2 regions of the Pseudonocardia autotrophica genome follow, and region 2 is predicted to be linked to the other one. Evidence: riboswitches for the same ligand, from Rfam matches in the RefSeq annotation. Region 2 holds a riboswitch; the other holds the start of a gene.

Region 1 (3,392 bases), 3.0 Mb from region 2:
CAGCCCGGCGAACTCGCCCTGGCTGCCGGCGTTGGGCTGCAGCGAGACCGCGGCGTAGCCGGTCAGATCGGCCAGCCAGCTCTCCAGCTGGCCGATCAGCTCCCGGGAACCTGCAGTGTCCGACTCCGGTGCGAACGGGTGCAGGTCGCTGAACTGCGGCCAGGTCACCGCCTCCATCTCGGCGGCGGCGTTGAGCTTCATCGTGCACGAGCCGAGCGGGATCATCGTGCGGTCGAGCGCCAGGTCGGCGTCGGAGAGCCGGCGCAGCCAGCGCATCAGCGCGGTCTCCGACCGGTGCTCGTGGAACGTCGGGTGGGTCAGGTACTCGCTGGTCCGGGCCAGCTCGGCGGGCAGTGCGTCGGCGGTGCCGGAGTCCAGTGCCGCGGCGTCCGGCGCGCCGGCCCCGAAGGCCTCCCAGACCGTCCGCAGGTGCGCGACGGTGGTGATCTCAGAGGTGGAGACGCCCACCTCGTCGCCGGACACCCGGCGCAGCGCGATCCCGGCGGCGTGCGCCGCGGCGACCACGGCGTCGGCCCGGCCGGGCACCCGGGCGAGCACGGTGTCGAAGAACGCGTCGTGGGTGATCTCGACGCCGCCGGCGCGCAGCCCGGCGGCCAGCACCGCCGCCATCCGGTGCGTCCGCTGCGCGATCGAGCGCAGCCCGTCCGGGCCGTGGTAAACGGCGTAGCAGGCCGCCATCACGGCCAGCAGCACCTGCGCCGTGCAGATGTTGGAGGTCGCCTTCTCCCGGCGGATGTGCTGCTCACGGGTCTGCAGCGCGAGCCGCAGCGCGTAGTGGCCATCCGCGTCGCGGGAGACGCCCACGAGCCGGCCGGGGAGCTGACGGGCGTGCCGCTGCCCGACCGAGAGGTACGCGGCGTGCGGGCCGCCGAAGCCGAGCGGGACGCCGAAGCGCTGGGTGCAGCCGATCGCGGCGTCCGCGCCCAGCTCACCGGGCGGGGTGAGCAGGGTCAGCGCCAGCAGGTCCGCGGCGACCGCGACCAGCGCGCCCCGCTCGTGGGCCTGCGCGATCAGCTCGGACGGATCGGCGACCCGCCCCGAGGCGCCCGGGTAGCTCAGCAGCACACCGAACATCTCGCCGTCCGGCAGGCTCCCGCCGGACAGGTCTGCGATCTCCAGCTCGATGCCGAGCGGCGCCGCCCGGGTGCGGAGCACCTCCACGGTCTGCGGCAGTGTGTCGGCGTCGACCACGAACCGGGCCGACGTGGCCCGGCCCGCGCGACGCAGCAGCGTCATCGCCTCGGCGGCGGCGGTGGCCTCGTCCAGCAGCGACGCACCGGCGACGGGCAGTCCGGTCAGGTCCGACACCATCGTCTGGAACGCCAGCAGTGCCTCCAGCCTGCCCTGGCTGATCTCCGGCTGGTACGGCGTGTAGGCGGTGTACCAGGCCGGGTTCTCCAGCACGTTGCGCCGGATCGCCGACGGGGTCCGGGTGCCGTGGTAGCCGAGCCCGATCATCGGGACGTTCACCGTGTTCCGGTCGGCCAGCCCCTGCAGCTCGGCCAGCATCTCGGCCTCACCGACCGGCGCCGGCAGCGAACCGCCGACCGGCTCTCGATCGCGGATGGCGCCGGGCAGCGCTCGATCGGCGAGAGCGTCGAGCGAGTCGACGCCGAGTGCGTCGAGCATCCGGGCGAGCTCGCCGGGGCGTGGCCCGACGTGCCGGTCGGCGAACGGCAGTCCGCGCTCGAGTTCGGCGAGGGTGGGACGGTCCTGCTGCGGGGTCGGGCTCACGGCGCCTCCGAAGGTGACGGCTCGGGCGGGGCAGGGCTGTGTCGCCCCTCCCCTCTGTCCGTACCCGCGATCCGGGCGCCTGAGAGATTCACCCGAGGCTTCGGGCTTTCCCCGTCGGCGGACGGACTCCCCGTGGTGGTCCGTCGCTTTCCAGAGGCGTCTGTACCGAGCGGTCCTGGTGCCTGAGAGGTTCCGGGAAGGGATTTGCTCCTTCGGCGCCCGGTCGTGCTGCCCCGGGTCTCTCCCGCTCGGTGTCAACGACTACCGGAGAGAGGATAACCGGTTCGGTCAGTATTTCCACGGCACCGGGCTCCGCTCCGGCACGCCAGGCTTCCCGGCATGTCGAACAGCAACGCTCCGAGCCCCGTCCCCGCCACCACGGCCGCCTTCCACCTGCAGGCGGTGCTGTCCTTCGGCGTCTCGCTGGCCGCGGTCGTCATCGGGACCTTCTACCTGCCCGTCGACGGGTGGGTGAAGGCCTTCCTCGCGATCGCGGTGCTCTACGCCATCACCTCGGCGTTCACGCTGGCCAAGTGCGTCCGCGACAAGCAGGAGAGCCTGACCGTGGTGAACCGGGTCGATCAGGCTCGGCTGGAGAAGCTGATCGCCGAGCACGACCCGTTCCGCTCCGTCGCGTGACCGGTGACCGGCCCGCCGGTCAGGAGATGGCGCGCCGCGACCGGCGCCGGGCCAGCTCGTCCTCCGGGGACTCGTCGACGGTGCCACCGTCGGCCCGCTCCGCCGGGAAGTCCTTGATCACACCGCTGATCTCGCGCATCGCGCCCGAGACGGCGATCCCGAAGACACCCTGGCCGCCCTGCAGCAGATCGACGACCTCCTCCGGGGAGGTGCACTCGTAGACGGTGGTGCCGTCGGAGAACAGGGTGATCCCGGCAAGATCTCTTATCCCGCGCCGGCGCAGGTGCTCGACCGCGATCCGGATGTTCTGCAACGAGACCCCGGCGTCGAGCAGCCGCTTCACGATCTTCAGGACGAGTACGTCCTTGAACGAGTACAGCCGCTGGCTGCCCGATCCGGCAGCCCCGCGGATGGAGGGCACCACCAGCCCGGTCCGTGCCCAGTAGTCGAGCTGCCGGTAGGTGATACCGACGACCTGGCACGCGGTCGGGCCGCGGAAGCCGACGAGGCGATCGGACACCCCGTCCAGCCCCTCACCGACGAGCGGGTCCGGGAACAGCTCTGCCTGCCCCGGCCCCTCGGGTGGTGGCGTCTGCACCGCGTGGTCTCCCTCGGTCGGCCGCACCGTGGCCATCCTCACCTTCCCATCACTCTCGGTGAAGGTGAGTTGCACGGATGTCATCAACGCAGATGACGGTAGGCGCGGCGGCCGGAGTGGTCAACGCGGCTCGCCGACACGGCCGTGCCGCACAACGCCAGGTGACGTGGCACGGGACGGGCCGGACACGCCGAGCGGCATCCGATGTCGCCGAACGGTCCGGAACGCCCGATCGGGTGTCACCCGGGCTGGGCTCCGCGGAAGTCCTCCGGCGACACCGAGTCGAGGAACTCGCGGAACTTCTCGACCTCGTCCTCCTGCTCGTCGGGGATGACGAGCCCGGCCTCGGCCAGCACGCTCTCGTCGGCGTGCACCGGGACTCCGGTCCGCAGTGCCAGCG
Region 2 (3,392 bases):
CCTCGTTCATGTTGGTGTGCACGACCAGCACGTCCCGGCCGGTCAGCGCCGCGGACACCGCCTGGTAGGTCGCCGACGTCGTCATCAGGAAGATCGTCCGGCAGCCCGCACGGGCGAGTCGCAGCGCCTCCAGGGCGCCGGTGCCGGGATCGGTCGCGTCGTCGGCGTGCAGCAGCTCGACCGGGTGCCCGTCGATCCCGCCGTCGGCATTGACCTCGTCGACCGCGAGGGCGGCGACGTTGGCCACGGCCGAGGCGAACAGGCTCCCCGAGCCGGACCGGCTGGTGAGGGCGCCGATCCGGGGGCCGGTGGCGGCGCTGTCGCGCACCGGGTGCCCGCGCCGGCGCATCAGCCACTCCATTCCCTGGGCGTCGATCCCGGCGTCGAGCCGGATCCGGGTGCCGCCCGGGGCCGCGGCGAAGCGCAGCCGGATGCGACCCCGCCACGGCTGGTCGTGGGTGATCGTGATCATGTGCGGCCTGCGGAGGCCGCTGATCCGGCCGAGGACGTCGACCGGAGGGCCCTCGCCGATGGGTGCCTGCAGGGTCACCGGCTGGCCCAGCGCGACCCGGTCGCAGTGCGCACCGAACAGCCAGCCGCCGCCGTCGCGGCCGAACCGATCGAAGACGACACCGGGTGCGACGGCGGCGAACTCCTCCACCGCGACCGCGATCGTCCCCATGTCGGCGGGCGGGGTGCCGATCAGCGGGGTCCGGTGGCGCGCCGGGTCACCCGGCTGCCTCCTGCCGTCCGGCCGCGTTCTCCGCAGCGGACCGGGCCTCGCCGAGCGAGGACTGGAAGAGGCTCCTGAGCAGCGCGATCACGTCGGCCGCGGCGCCGCCGGGCTCGATCGAGTAGTAACGGAACCGGCCGGACCGGCGCTCGCTGACCAGGCCGGCGATCCGCAGCACCCGCAGGTGGGTGGAGACCGCGGTCCGGCCGACCGAGGTGATCCGGTCCGCGAGCTCGCCGGCGCTGCACTCGTCGCTCTCGGCCAGCACCGTCAGGATTCGGCGGCGGACCGGATCGGCGAGCGCGTCGAAGGCGAGACCGGCGTCCCGGCCGCCCCCGGCGAACGCGTCAGGATCCGTTGACATGCCAAGGAGTCTAACCGGGGTGCGGCGCTGCGTGTGGGTAACCCGGCACACTCCCGCCGGCGGCAGCGGGGCGAGCAGTCGATCGCGGTGATCCGTCGGACCCTTCCCCGGGCCCCGGGAATGGGTATCGTCCTCCCGACAACTGAAGATCGGGCTGTACGAGCCCGCGCGGAAGAGACCTGTCGGACGACGCGGCACCCCTGGTGCCCGGGCAGGCACCGGAGGAGCAAGCACCCCGCCAAACTCTCAGGTACCCCCCACCGCCCGGGCCAGGCCACTCTGGAAAGCAGGCGTCGGACACGCCTCGCCGATGGTGTAAGCCGGTCGTGCGCCGGTGAATCTCTCAGGCTCGGGACAGAGGGGGATCGTGTGGGCGGCACCGTCCACGCGTCACACCCGGGGTGACCACCACGATGACCGAGCTCGATCAGCGCCGGCCCGAGCTGCCGCGTTCCGCGTTGCACGACACGCCCGCCGCACCCCGCGCGGCCGTCAGCGACCTCCGCCGGCCGGGCGATACCGGTCCGGTACGGCAGCGACCTCCCCGGGCGCCACGCGCCGCGGCGCCGGCCGGCCCTCCGGTGCTCCCCGCCGCCGGCGAGGTGACCGGCGGCGTGCTGTCCCCGACTCTGCACCACCCGGTCGCGATCGCCGTCGGCGATCGGGCAGTCTCGGAGCCCGGCACCGCGCTCGCCGTCGACGTCCGAGGCTGGTCCGAACCGGTCGACGTCGACCTGCCCATCCACACCCGTTCCGAGTGAGAGGACCCGACATGTCAGTTCCCGACGACCTGCGCTACACCGAGCAACACGAGTGGGTACGGGTCGAGGGTGGCACCGTCACCGTCGGCATCACCGCGCACGCCGCCGAGGCGCTGGGCGACGTCGTGTTCGTGCAGCTGCCCACGGCGGGCGACGCCGTCACCGCGGGCGAGGCCTGCGGTGAGATCGAGTCCACCAAGTCGGTGAGCGACCTGTTCGCCCCGCTCGACGGGACCGTCACCGCCGTCAACGACGCCCTCGACGACGCGCCCGAGACCGCGGGCGAGGACCCCTACGGCAGCGGCTGGTTGTTCCGGGTCGAGCCCGGCGACGCCGGCGTCCCCGAGCTGCTGACCGCCGCCGAGTACCGCTCGCTGACCGAGGAGAAGAGCGCGTGAGCGACACCTTCACCGCATCACTGGCCGACGTCGACCCGGAGGTCGCGAAGGCCGTCGACGCCGAGCTGAACCGGCAGCGCGACACCCTGGAAATGATCGCCTCGGAGAACTTCGCCCCGGTCGGGGTGCTGGAGGCCCAGGGCTCGGTCCTGACCAACAAGTACGCCGAGGGCTACCCGGGCCGGCGCTACTACGGCGGCTGCGAGCACGTCGACGTCGTCGAGCAGCTGGCGATCGACCGGGCCCGCGAGTTGTTCGGCGCCGAGTACGCCAACGTGCAGCCGCACTCCGGTGCGCAGGCCAACGCGGCCACGATGGCGGCGCTGCTGCAGCCAGGCGACGGGATCCTCGGCCTCGACCTGGCGCACGGCGGGCACCTCACGCACGGCATGAAGCTCAACTTCTCGGGCCGGCTCTACCGGGTCTCGGCCTATCACGTCGACGCCACGACCGGCCTGGTCGACATGGCCGAGGTCGAGCGCGTCGCCCGCGCCGAGCAGCCGAAGATGATCATCGCGGGCTGGTCGGCGTACCCGCGTGAGCTGGACTTCGCCGAGTTCCGGCGGATCGCCGACGAGGTCGGCGCGCTGCTCATGGTGGACATGGCGCACTTCGCCGGGCTGGTCGCGGCCGGGGAGCACCCGAGCCCGGTGCCGTGGGCGGACGTCGTCACCACCACCACACACAAGACGCTCGGCGGCCCGCGCGGCGGGCTGATCCTGGCCCGCGCCGAGCACGCGAAGAAGCTGTCGTCCGCGGTGTTCCCCGGCCAGCAGGGTGGCCCGCTGGAGCACGTGATCGCGGCCAAGGCGGTCGCGTTGCGGATCGCGGCCACCGAGGAGTTCGCCGAGCGCCAGCGGCGCACCGTGCAGGGCGCCCGGCTGCTCGCCGAGCGGCTGGTGGCCCAGGACTGCGCGGACGCCGGCATCCGGGTGCTCACCGGCGGCACCGACGTCCACCTGGTGCTGGTCGACCTGGTGAACTCCGAGCTGGACGGCCGGGCCGCCGAGGACCGGCTGCACGACGTCGGGATCACCGTGAACCGCAACGCGGTGCCGTTCGACCCGCGCCCGCCGATGATCACCTCCGGGCTGCGGATCGGTACCCCGGCGCTGGCCACCCGCGGGTTCGACGCC

Evidence for each region. A riboswitch is a leader RNA that binds a small molecule or an ion and turns the genes downstream of it on or off. The one in region 2 is predicted to bind glycine.
Region 1: it holds a riboswitch for glycine, as region 2 does, so the genes downstream of both, gcvP (aminomethyl-transferring glycine dehydrogenase) here and Pdca_RS31225 (glycine cleavage T C-terminal barrel domain-containing protein) in region 2, are expected to answer to the same signal.

What each region holds. Positions count from the first base shown of each region.
Region 1 covers NZ_AP018920.1:3,668,821-3,672,212, forward strand. The annotation lists gene gcvP (aminomethyl-transferring glycine dehydrogenase) at 1-1,755, opposite strand, end outside; glycine riboswitch at 1,800-1,915, opposite strand; glycine riboswitch at 1,916-2,012, opposite strand; gene Pdca_RS17180 (YiaA/YiaB family inner membrane protein) at 2,095-2,394, shown strand; gene Pdca_RS17185 (MerR family transcriptional regulator) at 2,414-3,028, opposite strand; gene Pdca_RS17190 (bifunctional nuclease family protein) at 3,232-3,392, opposite strand, start outside.
Region 2 covers NZ_AP018920.1:6,715,304-6,718,695, reverse strand. The annotation lists gene Pdca_RS31235 (substrate-binding protein) at 1-682, opposite strand, end outside; gene Pdca_RS31230 (ArsR/SmtB family transcription factor) at 729-1,097, opposite strand; glycine riboswitch at 1,257-1,370, shown strand; glycine riboswitch at 1,371-1,465, shown strand; gene Pdca_RS31225 (glycine cleavage T C-terminal barrel domain-containing protein) at 1,511-1,858, shown strand; gene gcvH (glycine cleavage system protein GcvH) at 1,870-2,256, shown strand; gene glyA (serine hydroxymethyltransferase) at 2,253-3,392, shown strand, end outside.